3 regions of the Streptomyces sp. NBC_01320 genome follow, and region 1 is predicted to be linked to each of the others. Evidence: predicted binding sites of a transcription regulator. Region 1 holds the regulator's gene; each other region holds the start of a gene.

Region 1 (4,462 bases):
GCGGCTGGTCGACGGGTGTCCGCTGTCCCTGCTGGCGCCCGCCGGACTGGCAGCGGCGGGGCGCGCGGTGGAGGACGGGCTGCTGGCGGCGGCGCCCTATGCGGAGGGGCGGGCGGTGCTCACTCTGCGGGGGCGGCTGCTCGCGGATGCGGTGGTCAGGGACCTGGTGGACTGAGAGCCTGTCGGGTGACCTCTGATCGGGCGGCCACGCCCGATCAGAGGTCACCCGACAGGCTCTCAGGGGCGCGGGGGACGGGTGCGCCTGCGGCGGGCCTGATGCCCTGCCCGCCCCGTTCCTGGAACCGGGGGCTCCCCCCGGTTCCCCGGCCCCCGGTCGTCGGACGGGCTGAATGCCGAACTAGGCCGGCGCCGTCACGAAGTTGATCAGGTGTTCCACCGAGCCCAGCAGCGCCGGCTCCAGATCCTTGTACGAGCGGACCGTCGACAGGATGCGCTGCCACGCGGCGCCCGTGTTCTCCGGCCAGCCCAGTGACCGGCACACGCCCGTCTTCCAGTCCAGGCCGCGGGGCACCACCGGCCAGGAGCCGATGCCCACCGACGCCGGCTTCACCGCCTCCCAGATGTCGATGTACGGGTGGCCCACCACCAGCACGTTCGCGTCGGTGACCTCGGCCGCGATCCTCGACTCCTTGGAGCCGGGGACCAGGTGGTCGACCAGGACGCCCAGTCGCGCATCCGGGCCGGGCGCGAACGAGCGGACGATCGACGGGAGGTCGTCGATGCCTTCCAGGTACTCCACCACCACACCCTCGATGCGCAGGTCGTCGCCCCAGACCCGTTCGACCAACTCCGCGTCGTGCCGGCCCTCCACGTAGATCCGGCCCGCTCGCGCCACCCGGGCCCGCGCCCCGGGGACCGCCACGGAACCGGAGGCCGTGCGGGCGGGGCGGGCCGGGCCGGTCGCCGAGGGGCGTACGAGGGTGATGACGCGGCCCTCCAGGAGGAAGCCGCGCGGTTCCATCGGGAACACCCGGTGCTTGCCGAAACGGTCCTCCAGGGTCACCGTCGGGCCCTGCGCCGTCTTCTCGCAGCGGATCACCGCGCCGCAGAAGCCGGTGGAGACCTCCTCCACGACCAGATCGGGCTCGGCGGGGACCTCGGGGACGGGAGCGGACTTCTTCCAGGGCGGGGTCAGGTCCGGGTGATAGCTGCGCATCGGACGACGATAGGACGGGAACCGATCACGACACGCCGAAGGCGGCGGACAGCCGGTCGCGTTGTGCCCGTACGAACGCCGCGTCCACGACGGCCCCGTGCCCGGGTACGTATATTGCGTCCTCGCCGCCCAGCGCCAGCAGCCGGTCCAGCGCGGCCGGCCAGCGCGACGGGATCGCGTCCGGGCCCGCCTGCGGTTCGCCCGACTCCTCGACCAGGTCGCCGCAGAGGACCACGGCCGGGGAGCCGGGCACGAGGGCGACGAGATCGTGGCCGGTGTGGGCGGGGCCCACGTTCGCCAGCAGCACCTGGTGGCCGCCGCCCAGGTCGAGCGTCCATTCGTCGCACACCTGGTGGTGCGGCGCCACCAGGACGTCCGCCGCCTGCGCCGCGTCCTCCTCGGACACCCCCTGGCGTACCGCGTCGGCGTACAGGTCGTCCGCACCGCCGGTCAGGAGAGCGGCCGTGCCGATCGCGCCGTACACCTCCGCCCCGGCGAATGCCGCGGTGCCGAGCACATGGTCGAAATGAGGGTGACTGAGTGCGATATGCGTCACCCTCCGGCCGGTCATGGCCTGCACCTGGGTCCGTATGTCCACCCCTTCGCGCAGCGTCGATCCCGTGTCGAAGAGCAGGGCCGCCTCCGCTCCGACCACCAGTGCGACCGTGGCATCCCACCCGGGGAGCCTCCGACGGCCCACACCGTTGCCCAGTCGCTCCCAGCCGAAGTCTTCCCAAGACGCGTCCATGCGGAGACGCTATCGGCAACGACCTGCACAGTCTCGGGGTAGCGTGGCCGGTCGCCCTTGCTAGGGCCCCACCCGGCCGCCGTACACTGGCGGGGGATCGCTGGCACTCGTACGCATCGAGTGCCAGGAATCACCGTAGATCGACCAGAACCACCGAGGAAACACAGCTGGAGGTGTGCGCCATGCTCAGCGAACGCAGACTCGAAGTGCTGCGCGCCATCGTCCAGGACTATGTCGGCACCGAGGAGCCCGTCGGCTCCAAGGCGCTCACCGAGCGGCACAGGCTGGGGGTCTCCCCGGCCACCGTCCGCAACGACATGGCTGTGCTGGAGGACGAGGGTTTCATCGCCCAGCCCCACACCAGCGCGGGTCGCATCCCGACGGACAAGGGCTACCGGCTCTTCGTCGACAAGCTCGCAGGGGTCAAGCCCCTGTCGTCGCCGGAGCGCAGGGCCATCCAGAACTTCCTCGACGGCGCGGTCGACCTCGACGACGTCGTGGGCCGCACCGTACGGCTGCTCGCGCAGCTGACCCGGCAGGTCGCCGTCGTGCAGTACCCCTCGCTGACCCGGTCCACGGTGCGGCATGTGGAACTGCTGTCGCTGGCGCCCGCCCGGCTGATGCTCGTGCTGATCACGGACACCGGCCGGGTCGAACAGCGCATGATCGACTGTCCCGCGCCGTTCGGTGAGACCTCTCTCGCCGATCTGCGGGCCCGGCTCAACAGCCGGGTCGTGGGACGCCGGTTCTCGGACGTCCCGCAGCTGGTGCAGGACCTGCCGGAATCCTTCGAGAGCGAGGACCGGGGAACCGTGTCCACCGTGCTCTCCACCCTGCTCGAAACCCTCGTCGAGGAGACGGAGGAGCGGCTGATGATCGGCGGCACCTCCAACCTCACCCGCTTCGGGCACGACTTCCCTCTGATGATCCGGCCGGTGCTGGAGGCACTGGAGGAGCAGGTCGTGCTGCTGAAGCTGCTCGGCGAGGCCAAGGACTCGGGCATGACCGTACGTATCGGGCACGAGAACGCCCACGAGGGGCTCAACTCCACGTCCGTCGTCGCGGTCGGCTACGGTTCGGGCGACGAGGCAGTCGCCAAACTCGGCGTGGTCGGACCGACCCGCATGGACTACCCCGGAACGATGGGAGCGGTACGCGCAGTGGCACGTTACGTCGGACAGATCCTGGCGGAGTCGTAAGTGGCCACGGACTACTACGCCGTTCTCGGCGTGCGCCGCGACGCATCTCAGGACGAGATCAAGAAGGCCTTCCGGCGGCTCGCACGCGAGCTGCATCCGGACGTCAATCCCGATCCGAAGACCCAGGAGCGGTTCAAGGAGATCAACGCCGCCTACGAGGTGTTGTCGGACCCGCAGAAGAAGCAGGTCTACGACCTCGGCGGCGACCCGCTGTCCGCCTCCGGCGGCGGTGGCGCGGGCGGATTCGGACAGGGTGGCTTCGGTAACTTCTCCGACATCATGGACGCGTTCTTCGGCACGGCGTCGCAGCGCGGACCGCGGTCGCGCACCCGGCGCGGCCAGGACGCGATGATCCGGCTGGAGATCGATCTCGCCGAGGCGGCGTTCGGTACCACCAAGGACATCCAGGTCGACACGGCCGTCGTCTGTACGACCTGCAGCGGCGAGGGTGCCGCACCCGGCACCTCCGCCCAGACCTGTGACATGTGTCGCGGCCGCGGCGAGGTCTCCCAGGTCACCCGGTCGTTCCTCGGCCAGGTCATGACCTCGCGGCCCTGCCCGCAGTGCCAGGGCTTCGGTACGGTCGTGCCGACCCCGTGCCCGGAGTGCGCCGGTGACGGCCGCATCCGTTCGCGGCGCACGCTCACCGTGAAGATCCCCGCCGGTGTCGACAACGGCACCCGCATCCAGCTCGCGGGCGAGGGCGAGGTCGGCCCCGGCGGCGGCCCGGCCGGCGACCTGTACGTCGAGATCCATGAGCTGCCGCACACGGTGTTCCAGCGACGCGGCGACGATCTGCACTGCACGGTCACCATCCCCATGACGGCGGGCGCGCTCGGCACGAAGGTGCCGCTGGAGACGCTCGACGGCCTGGAGGAGGTCGACATCCGGCCGGGCACCCAGTCCGGCCAGTCGGTCCCGCTGCACGGCCGCGGCATCACGCATCTGCGGGGCGGCGGACGCGGCGACCTGATCGTGCACGTCGAGGTGACGACCCCGTCGAAGCTGGACCCGGAGCAGGAGCGACTGCTGCGGGAGCTGGCGAAGCTGCGTGGCGAGGAGCGGCCCACCGGTCAGTTCCAGCCAGGGCAGCAGGGACTCTTCTCCCGCCTGAAGGATGCGTTCAACGGCCGCTGAGGACCGTCCGCACCCCGCTTTTCCCTTGCGCCGTAGCGCCCGCCCGTCCCCGGACCGGCGGGCGCTACGGCGTTCCGCGTATACCGCTCCGGCCGTGCCGTGGCTGATTCGGCAGGGTGCACCGGACGTGACACGATGCGGTCATGTCATCCGCGTTGACCGATCTCTACCGGTATCCGGTCGTGCAGGCCCCGATGGCGG
Region 2 (4,462 bases), 770 kb from region 1:
ACTGGCGATCGGCGCGGCCGTCGGTATCGCCGTCGGCTGGCTCGGCTCGTTCGGACTGCGTCATGTCGCCCTGCCCGCGTCCGGCCTCTACCCGATCGCGGTGATGGCGATCGCCGTGTCCGCGTACGCGGCGGGCGCCATGCTCCACGGCAGCGGCTTCCTCGCCGTCTATCTGGCCGCGATGATCCTCGGCAACGCCAAACTGCCCCACTGGCCCGCCACCCGCGGCTTCGCCGACGGGCTCGGCTGGCTGGCACAGATCGGCATGTTCGTCCTGCTCGGACTGCTGGTCGCCCCGCACGACCTGCTCGAGGACTTCTGGCCCGCGGTGATCGTCGGTCTGGTGCTGACAGTGGTGGCGCGCCCGCTGGAGGTCTTCATCTCGCTCATCCCGTTCCGGATGTCCTGGCAGGAGAAGACCCTCATGTCATGGGCGGGGCTGCGCGGCGCCGTACCCATCATCCTGGCGACCATTCCCATGGTGTCCGGGATCGAGGGCTCCGCCCACGTCTTCAACATCGTCTTCGTACTCGTTGTCGTCTACACGCTGATTCAGGGACCGACCCTGCCCTGGCTGGCCAAGGCCCTGAAGATCGCCGAGGACCCGTCCGAGGCCGCCGACCTGGGCATCGAGTCGGCGCCGCTGGAACGGCTGCGCGGTCATCTGCTGTCGGTCGCGATCCCCGCGAAGTCGAAGATGCACGGCGTGGAGGTCGCCGAACTGCGACTGCCCGCCGGAGCCGCGGTCACCCTGGTCGTACGGGACGGCAAGAGCTTCGTCCCCGCGCCGTCGACGGTGCTGCGGCGCGGGGACGAACTGCTGGTCGTCACGACCGATCCGGTACGCGACGCGGCGGAGTCGCGGCTGCGGGCAGTCGGCGAGGGCGGCAAGCTGGCCAGCTGGCTGGGGACCGACGGGGACAGCAGGGGCGCGAGGGCCCATCACTGACCATCCGAAGCGCACGACCAGGAGTCTGCGCACAATCGCAGGCAAGCAGGCAATCCTGCCTGTAGCATGAAGGAAACCTGATCGATACATCTGGTCACTCCACCTGATCGACCAACTCTGCCTGATGCAGAGCTGGCGCGACCGTATGGCGGTCGTGGCGTCCTCCGCCTCTGCAGCGAGCGCCCGGCATCTACCGCAGTTCCGCGCGAAGAGGACAGCTCTCGGCAGCCCCCGTACGGGACCGGCACCCACAGGTGCGGACCGGCGGGGGCACCGCTACCAGGCGGCAGAAAGGCATGGACCGTGGCGTCCACGGTCTCCGACCGCCCCGGTTACCAGCAGCTGCTGCGCACCCCGGGTGCGTGGACCTTCCTCCTGCCGGGCTTCGCCGCACGGCAACCCTTCGCCATGCTGACCATCGGCATCGTGCTGCTGATCCAGCACACCACCGGTTCGTACGGCAGCGCGGGCGCCGTCGCCGCTGTCACCGGCGTCTCCATGGCGCTGTTCGCGCCCCAGAGCGGCAAGCTCGCCGACCGCATCGGCCAGCGCGCCGTACTGCTGCCGGGCGTCCTCGTGCACGCGGCGTCCGTATCGGCACTGACCGCGCTCGCCCTGACGGACGCGCCGCTGTGGCTGCTGTTCCTGGCCGCCGTTCCGACAGGTGCGTCCGTCCCTCAGATCGGTCCCATGGTGCGGGCCCGCTGGGCGGCCCTGCTGGGCGCGGCTCCGGGCCGGGAGGCCTCGCCGCTGATGTCGACCGCCGCCGCCTTCGAGTCGGTGACGGACGAGTTCACCTTCGTCATCGGGCCGGTCCTCGCCACCGCGCTGTGCACCGGCGTGCACCCGGCGGCCGGGCTGGTCACGGAAGCCGCGCTGACGCTGGTGGGCGGGCTGCTCTTCGCGGCGCAGCACCGCACCCAGCCCGCGGTCCGAGCCGCCGCGGCCGGCGCCTCCGGACAGCGCGTCTCCGCTCTGTCCGTGCCGGGCGTACGGGTGCTCGCGGTGGCCTTCCTCGGGATCGGCGCGGTCTTCGGCGGCATGCAGGTCTCGCTGACCGCGTTCGCCGAGGAGATCGGCCGGCCCGGCGCGAACGGCCTGCTGTACGGGATCTTCGCGGCCGGCAACATGCTGGCCGGGATCGCCTGCGGCGCCATCGCCTGGAAAAGCGGGCCGCGGCGCAGGCTGATCGCCGGGTACGCGGCGCTGACGCTGACCGCTTCGGGGCTGTGGGCGGTGCACTCCGTGCCGCTGCTGGCCGGGCTCGGGCTGCTCGTCGGGCTCTCCATCGCACCCGCGCTGATCAGCGGATACACGCTGGTCGAGACGCTGGTTCCGGCGTCCGCGCGGACCGAGGCGTTCACCTGGCTGACGGGTTCGGTCGCGCTCGGCCAGGCGGCTGCGGTGACGGTCGCCGGACGGCTCGCGGACGCCCATGGCGCGAGCACCGGCTTTGTGGTGCCGCTGGTGGGAACCATGCTTGCGCTGGTCACCCTGGTGGCACTGCGTTCGAGGCTGACACCGGCCCGCACGACCATCACGGCCGCACGCGGCGCGGTTCACCGCGATCCTGTCGCGGCCAGAAAGTGACGATTCATGCGCTCGCATCACGCTCATGCTCAGCGGAATACGTCAGCGTGACTCCTCCGCCACATAATGTGACAGCTTCTCACTCAGGCAGACGGCCCTCATGACGGCCAAGCCCTGACCGCTGCCCTGCGGGCAGGTGACAGACATTACTGCAAACAGCGGCTCGTAGCAGTTACCATTGACGACTGTTAGCACTCATCGAGTGAGAGTGCCAGGAGGAAGACAAGTGCCGACCTATCAGTACCAGTGCACCGAATGCGGCGAGGGCCTCGAGGCGGTGCAGAAGTTCACCGATGACGCCCTGACCGTGTGCCCGAGCTGCGAGGGACGCCTGAAGAAGGTGTTCTCGGCGGTCGGCATCGTCTTCAAGGGTTCCGGTTTCTACCGGAACGACAGCCGCGGATCGTCGTCGAGCAGCACGCCGTCGTCTTCGTCCGCGAAGGCATCCGGTTCCGCTTCGCCTTCCTCGACGGGGTCGGACTCGAAGTCGTCCGCTTCGTCCGCCTCCGCTTCGTCCTCTTCCTCGCCGACGTCCTCCGCGTCGCCGGCGAGTGGTACGTCGGCCGCCTGAGCCGAGGTACCCAGCCTCTCTTCACCGGGGACCCCGCCGATCCACTCGGCGGGGTCCCCGGCGTTTTTGCGCCCCGCTACTGTGATCGCATGGTGAACGCAGAGATCGGTGTCATCGGCGGCTCGGGCCTGTACTCCTTCCTGGAGGACGTCACCGAGGTTCGCGTGGACACCCCGTACGGACAGCCGAGCGACTCCCTCTTCCTCGGCGAGATCGGCGGCCGCCGGGTCGCCTTCCTCCCCCGCCACGGCCGCGGCCACCATGTGCCGCCGCACCGCATCAACTACCGCGCCAACCTGTGGGCCCTGCGCTCCGTGGGCGTACGTCAGGTGCTCGGCCCGTGCGCGGTCGGCGGGCTGCGACCGGAGTACGGCCCCGGGACGCTGCTCGTTCCGGACCAGCTGGTGGACCGCACCAGGACCCGTACCCAGACGTATTACGACGGGGAGACCCGGCCGGACGGGGTGGCGCCGAACGTGGTGCATCTGGGCTTCGCCGATCCGTACTGTCCCGAGGGGCGCAAGGTCGCGCTGGCCTCGGCCCGCGGCAGGGACTGGGAGCCGGTGGACGGCGGCACACTCGTCGTCGTGGAGGGGCCGCGCTTCTCGACCCGGGCCGAATCGCGCTGGCATGCGGCGATGGGCTGGTCCGTGGTCGGGATGACCGGGCATCCGGAGGCCGTGCTCGCCCGCGAACTGGGGCTCTGCTACACGACGATGACGCTGGTGACGGACCTGGACGCGGGTGCCGAGGCAGGCGAGGGCGTCTCCCACGGGGAGGTGCTGAAGGTGTTCGCCGCCAATGTGGACCGGCTGCGATCGGTGCTCTTCGACGCGGTGACCGCGCTGCCCGCGGAGGGGGATCGCCACTGTCCCTGTGCGCACGCGCTGGACGGGATCGAGACGGGACTCGAACTGCCGTAGGAGGGTGCCCCGGTGGCGGGTGGGTGACGGAGTTGTCCACACCGTGGGGGCTGTCCACAGGGCGCAGCGGGAATCTCGCGGAAGGCGGAGAGTGAGGGCGTCGGCGTTCGTCCGGACTCCGCGCTCCTCACGACTGGTGGTGTTGGCCATGTTCCCGCCCGCTTCTGCGACCTCCTCCTCGCTTCATGTACGCCCGTCCGTCCCGGGTCCGCCGGTGTCGGCGCCCGCGCCCTGCGGGGTGCCCTCGTTCACGCCGTTGCGGGTGCGCGGGGGCGGGGGGCGTCGGCTGCGGCGTGCGATGTGGCGCCAGCGTCGCGCGATGGCGGCCGGGCTGGCGCTGACGGCTGCGGCGCTGGCCGCCGCGGGACTGGGCGGCGGCGAGGCCCCGGCCGGTGCGGGGGGCGCAGCAGGTGCCGGGCCGGTGAAGCG
Region 3 (4,462 bases), 1.9 Mb from region 1:
CCTCATGAGACCGGCCGCCGAATCAGCTGGTGAAGATGAAGTACTTCCAGGCGCCGTGCGTCGTCGGGGGTCCGACGGCCGTCCGCCTGACGGACCGTCGGCCCACTTCCCTGAGAGGGTGTTCACGCCGCGGGACCGCACCCGGTCCGGACACGACGTCGGCCCCCGGGACCAGTTGGTCCCGGGGGCCGACGTGCAGGCACTTACCGATCCGTCAGGATCAGAAGTCCATGTCACCGCCCGGCATGCCGCCCGGAGCGGCCGCAGAGGCCTTCTCCGGCTTGTCGGCGATGACGGCCTCGGTGGTCAGGAACAGCGCGGCGATCGACGCGGCATTCTGCAGAGCGGAGCGCGTGACCTTCGCCGGGTCGAGAATGCCCTCGGCGATCATGTCGACGTACTCGCCGGTCGCAGCGTTCAGGCCGTGACCGATCGGCAGGTTGCGCACCTTCTCGACGACGACGCCACCCTCGAGACCACCGTTGACGGCGATCTGCTTGAGCGGGGCCTCCAGCGCCAGCTTGACGGCGTTGGCGCCGGTCGCCTCGTCACCCGAGAGCTCCAGCTTCTCGAAGACGGCGGAAGCCTGCAGCAGCGCGACGCCACCACCGGCGACAATGCCCTCCTCGACGGCGGCCTTCGCGTTGCGAACGGCGTCCTCGATGCGGTGCTTGCGCTCCTTGAGCTCGACCTCGGTGGCGGCACCGGCCTTGATGACGGCCACGCCGCCGGCCAGCTTCGCCAGGCGCTCCTGGAGCTTCTCGCGGTCGTAGTCCGAGTCGGAGTTCTCGATCTCGGCACGGATCTGGTTGACGCGACCCTGAACCTGGTCGGTGTCACCGGCGCCGTCGACGATCGTCGTCTCGTCCTTGGTGATGACGACCTTGCGGGCACGGCCCAGCAGGTCCAGGCCGGCGTTCTCGAGCTTGAGACCGACCTCCTCGGAGATGACGGTGCCACCGGTGAGGATGGCGATGTCGCCGAGCATGGCCTTGCGGCGGTCACCGAAGCCCGGGGCCTTGACGGCCACGGACTTGAAGGTGCCACGGATCTTGTTGACGACCAGGGTCGACAGAGCCTCGCCCTCGACGTCCTCGGCGATGATCAGCAGCGGCTTGCCGGACTGCATGACCTTCTCCAGCAGCGGAAGGAGGTCCTTCACGTTGCTGACCTTGGAGTTGACGATCAGGATGTACGGGTCGTCCAGGGACGACTCCATGCGCTCCATGTCGGTGGCGAAGTACGCCGAGATGTAGCCCTTGTCGAAGCGCATACCCTCGGTGAGCTCCAGCTCCAGACCGAAGGTCTGGGACTCCTCGACGGTGATGACGCCTTCCTTGCCGACCTTGTCCATCGCCTCGGCGATGAGCTCGCCGATCTGGGTGTCGGCGGCGGAGATGGAGGCCGTCGAAGCGATCTGCTCCTTGGTCTCCACGTCCTTGGCCTGCTCCAGCAGAGCGGCGGAGACGGCCTCGACGGCCTTCTCGATGCCCCGCTTGAGGGCCATCGGGTTGGCACCCGCGGCAACGTTGCGCAGGCCCTCACGGACGAGCGCCTGGGCGAGAACGGTGGCGGTGGTCGTACCGTCGCCGGCGACGTCGTCCGTCTTCTTGGCGACTTCCTTGACCAGCTCGGCGCCGATCTTCTCGTACGGGTCCTCGAGCTCGATCTCCTTGGCGATGGAAACACCATCGTTGGTGATCGTGGGCGCGCCCCACTTCTTCTCGAGGACGACGTTGCGGCCCTTGGGGCCAAGGGTGACCTTGACGGCGTCGGCGAGCTGGTTCATCCCGCGCTCGAGACCGCGCCGTGCCTCCTCGTCGAACGCGATGATCTTGGCCATGTGAAGTGGTCCTCCCGGACAGGGGTGGATTTCTCCGGACCGAGTGGCGCCCGCGACGGACGGCCTGCGTGCCCGGTGGTTCCTTGCCCCACCAAGCCTGCGGGCCTCACCGGCCCGGTCCAAGTTCTGTCACTCTCACCTGGAGAGTGCTAACGCCAATGATTAGCACTCGACCCCCACGAGTGCAAGCGCCCTCGACGGTTGTGGACAACCCGGAAGCCGGGCGACGGCGCGCGGGGGGCCGGGTGGCGCGACGGGCGGGGGCACGCACGAAGGGCCCGTCCCCCGGTGGGTACGGACCCTTCGTGCGTGAGTGGTGTCGTTGGCCGACCGCGCCGAGCTCAGCCGACGGCGAGCTTGACCATGTCCGCCTGCGGCCCCTTCTGGCCCTGCGAGATTTCGAATTCAACTCGCTGACCCTCTTCGAGGGTGCGGTACCCGTCCATCTGGATCGCGCTGTAGTGGACGAAAACATCCGCACCACCGTCGACCGCGATGAAGCCGTACCCCTTCTCCGCGTTGAACCACTTGACGGTGCCCTGAGCCATGGCTAACTCCCCTATTACTGGCCCTTGCACAGGACCGCACTTCGCGGACCCGGGTCAGAACTCACCCTCCGACAGGAGAGGGTGTGCGCCGGAACGCGTCGACCGCGGCCGAATGTATCTGCCCAACTGCCCTCTGCAACAGGTCAATCGGACGAGAATTCTGGGCAGCGCCGAACGCCCGAATGTGAGGAGTTCATGCGATTCCAGGGCAAGTCGGGCCGGACAAAGGCCACTTACGGCGCAAGGAGTTGGAACACTTTGGCTGCATCTTGTCGTGGGCGGGCGCATTCTCATATGCGGTCGGCACGGGCAGCGGAGGGGACTTCCCAACTCTACCGCGCTCAACCATGCAGAATTGCCCCCTCCGCTTAGCTCGCAGAGGGGGCAATTCCGGTAACGCTGCGAAGTCGGCCGCAGGGGCCGACTACAGGTCAGCAGCCGCCCGCGACCGCCGGGATGATGGAGATGCCCGCGCCGTCCGGGGTGGCCGTCTCCAGGCCGCCTTCGAAGCGCACGTCGTCGTCGTTGACGTACACGTTCACGAAGCGGCGGAGCTTGCCCTGGTCGTCCAGGACACGCGCGGCGATGCCCGGGTGGTTCTGTTCCAGCGACTCGATGACCTGGGAGAGGGTCGAGCCCTCGGCCGGGACCTCGGCCTCGCCGCCCGTGTAGGTGCGCAGGATGGTGGGGATACGGACCTTGACGCTCATGCGGGTGCCTTCCTTACGTCTCGGGTGGTCGGGTCAGCCGTTGGCGAGGCCGGCGTCGCGGAACGCGTCCAGGCTGGGCCGGATGGTCGCGGTCGGACCGGTCGTCGGGGCGACCGCGTCCAGAGTCTTCAGACCGTCACCGGTGTTCAGGACGACCGTGGTGAGCGTCGGGTCCAGCAGACCCGCCTCGATCAGCTTCCTCGTCACGCCGACCGTCACCCCGCCCGCCGTCTCGGCGAAGATGCCCTCGGTGCGGGCCAGCAGCTTGATCGCGTCGACGATCTGTTCGTCGTTGACGTCCTCGACCGCGCCGCCGGTGCGGCGGGCGATGTCCAGGACGTACGGACCGTCGGCCGGATTGCCGATCGCCAGGGACTTGGCGATCGTGTTCGGCTTCTGCGGGCGCACGACGTCGTGACCGGCCTTGAAGGCCGTGGAGACCGGGGAGCAGCCCTCGGCCTGGGCGCCGAAGATCTTGTACGGCTTGTCCTCGACGAGACCGAGCTTGATCAGCTCCTGAAGACCCTTGTCGATCTTCGTGAGCTGCGAGCCGGACGCGATCGGGATGACGAGCTGGTCGGGCAGCTGCCAGCCGAGCTGTTCGCAGATCTCGTACGCGAGCGTCTTGGAGCCCTCGCCGTAGTACGGGCGCAGGTTGACGTTGACGAAGCCCCATCCCTCACCGAGCGGGTCGCCGATGAGCTCCGAGCAGAAGCGGTTGACGTCGTCGTAGTTGCCCTCGATGCCGACCAGCTCACCGCCGTACACCGCGGCCATGACGACCTTGCCCTGCTCCAGGTCGTGCGGGATGAACACGCAGGACCGGAAGCCGGCCCGGGCGGCGGCCGCGCCCACCGCACCGGCGAGGTTGCCGGTGGAGGAGCAGGAGAGGGTGGTGAAACCGAAGGCGCGGGCGGCCTCGACGGCGATGGCGACGACGCGGTCCTTGAAGGAGTGCGTCGGGTTGCCGGAGTCGTCCTTGACGTACAGACCGCCGGTGACGCCCAGCTCACGGGCGAGGTTGTCGGCCTTGACCAGCTTGGTGAAGCCGGGGTTGATGTTGGGCTTGTCCGCGACATCGGCGGGGACGGGCAGCAGCGGCGCGTAGCGCCAGATGTTGTTCGGTCCGGCCTCGATGCGCTTCTTCAGCTCGTCCGGGGAGCCGCTCGGCAGGTCGTATGCCACTTCGAGCGGCCCGAAACAGGACGCGCAGGCGAAAAGGGGACCGAGTTCGAAACGCTCTCCGCACTCGCGGCAGGAGAGTGCCGCTGCGGGGCCGAGGTCGACGGCGTCGGTGGAAGAATCGGTGCTTACTGCAACAGTCTGCGCAGCCATGATGGCGAGGCCCTTTCTCCTCATCT

What was found. Region 1 encodes HrcA, which represses chaperone genes, less so after heat shock. Its sites were predicted from a motif close to TTNGCACTCNGNNNNNCNGAGTGCNAA; they were not measured.
Region 2: the regulator HrcA is predicted to act here: its motif matches at 2,728-2,754, upstream of OG395_RS31175 (FmdB family zinc ribbon protein).
Region 3: the regulator HrcA is predicted to act here: its motif matches at 2,006-2,032, upstream of groL (chaperonin GroEL).

The regions. Positions count from the first base shown of each region.
Region 1 is NZ_CP108390.1:7,599,167-7,603,628, forward strand. Features, by position in the region: gene hemW (radical SAM family heme chaperone HemW) at 1-175, shown strand, start outside; gene OG395_RS34485 (DUF3097 domain-containing protein) at 359-1,177, opposite strand; gene OG395_RS34490 (MBL fold metallo-hydrolase) at 1,203-1,925, opposite strand; gene hrcA (heat-inducible transcriptional repressor HrcA) at 2,108-3,124, shown strand; gene dnaJ (molecular chaperone DnaJ) at 3,125-4,261, shown strand; gene OG395_RS34505 (nitronate monooxygenase) at 4,405-4,462, shown strand, end outside.
Region 2 is NZ_CP108390.1:6,832,307-6,836,768, reverse strand. Features, by position in the region: gene OG395_RS31185 (potassium/proton antiporter) at 1-949, shown strand, start outside; gene OG395_RS31180 (MFS transporter) at 1,253-2,539, shown strand; gene OG395_RS31175 (FmdB family zinc ribbon protein) at 2,766-3,110, shown strand; gene OG395_RS31170 (S-methyl-5'-thioadenosine phosphorylase) at 3,200-4,033, shown strand; gene OG395_RS31165 (hypothetical protein) at 4,182-4,462, shown strand, end outside.
Region 3 is NZ_CP108390.1:5,689,388-5,693,849, forward strand. Features, by position in the region: gene groL (chaperonin GroEL) at 221-1,843, opposite strand; gene OG395_RS25825 (cold-shock protein) at 2,185-2,391, opposite strand; gene OG395_RS25830 (MoaD/ThiS family protein) at 2,823-3,101, opposite strand; gene thrC (threonine synthase) at 3,135-4,436, opposite strand; SAM riboswitch class I at 4,454-4,462, opposite strand, start outside.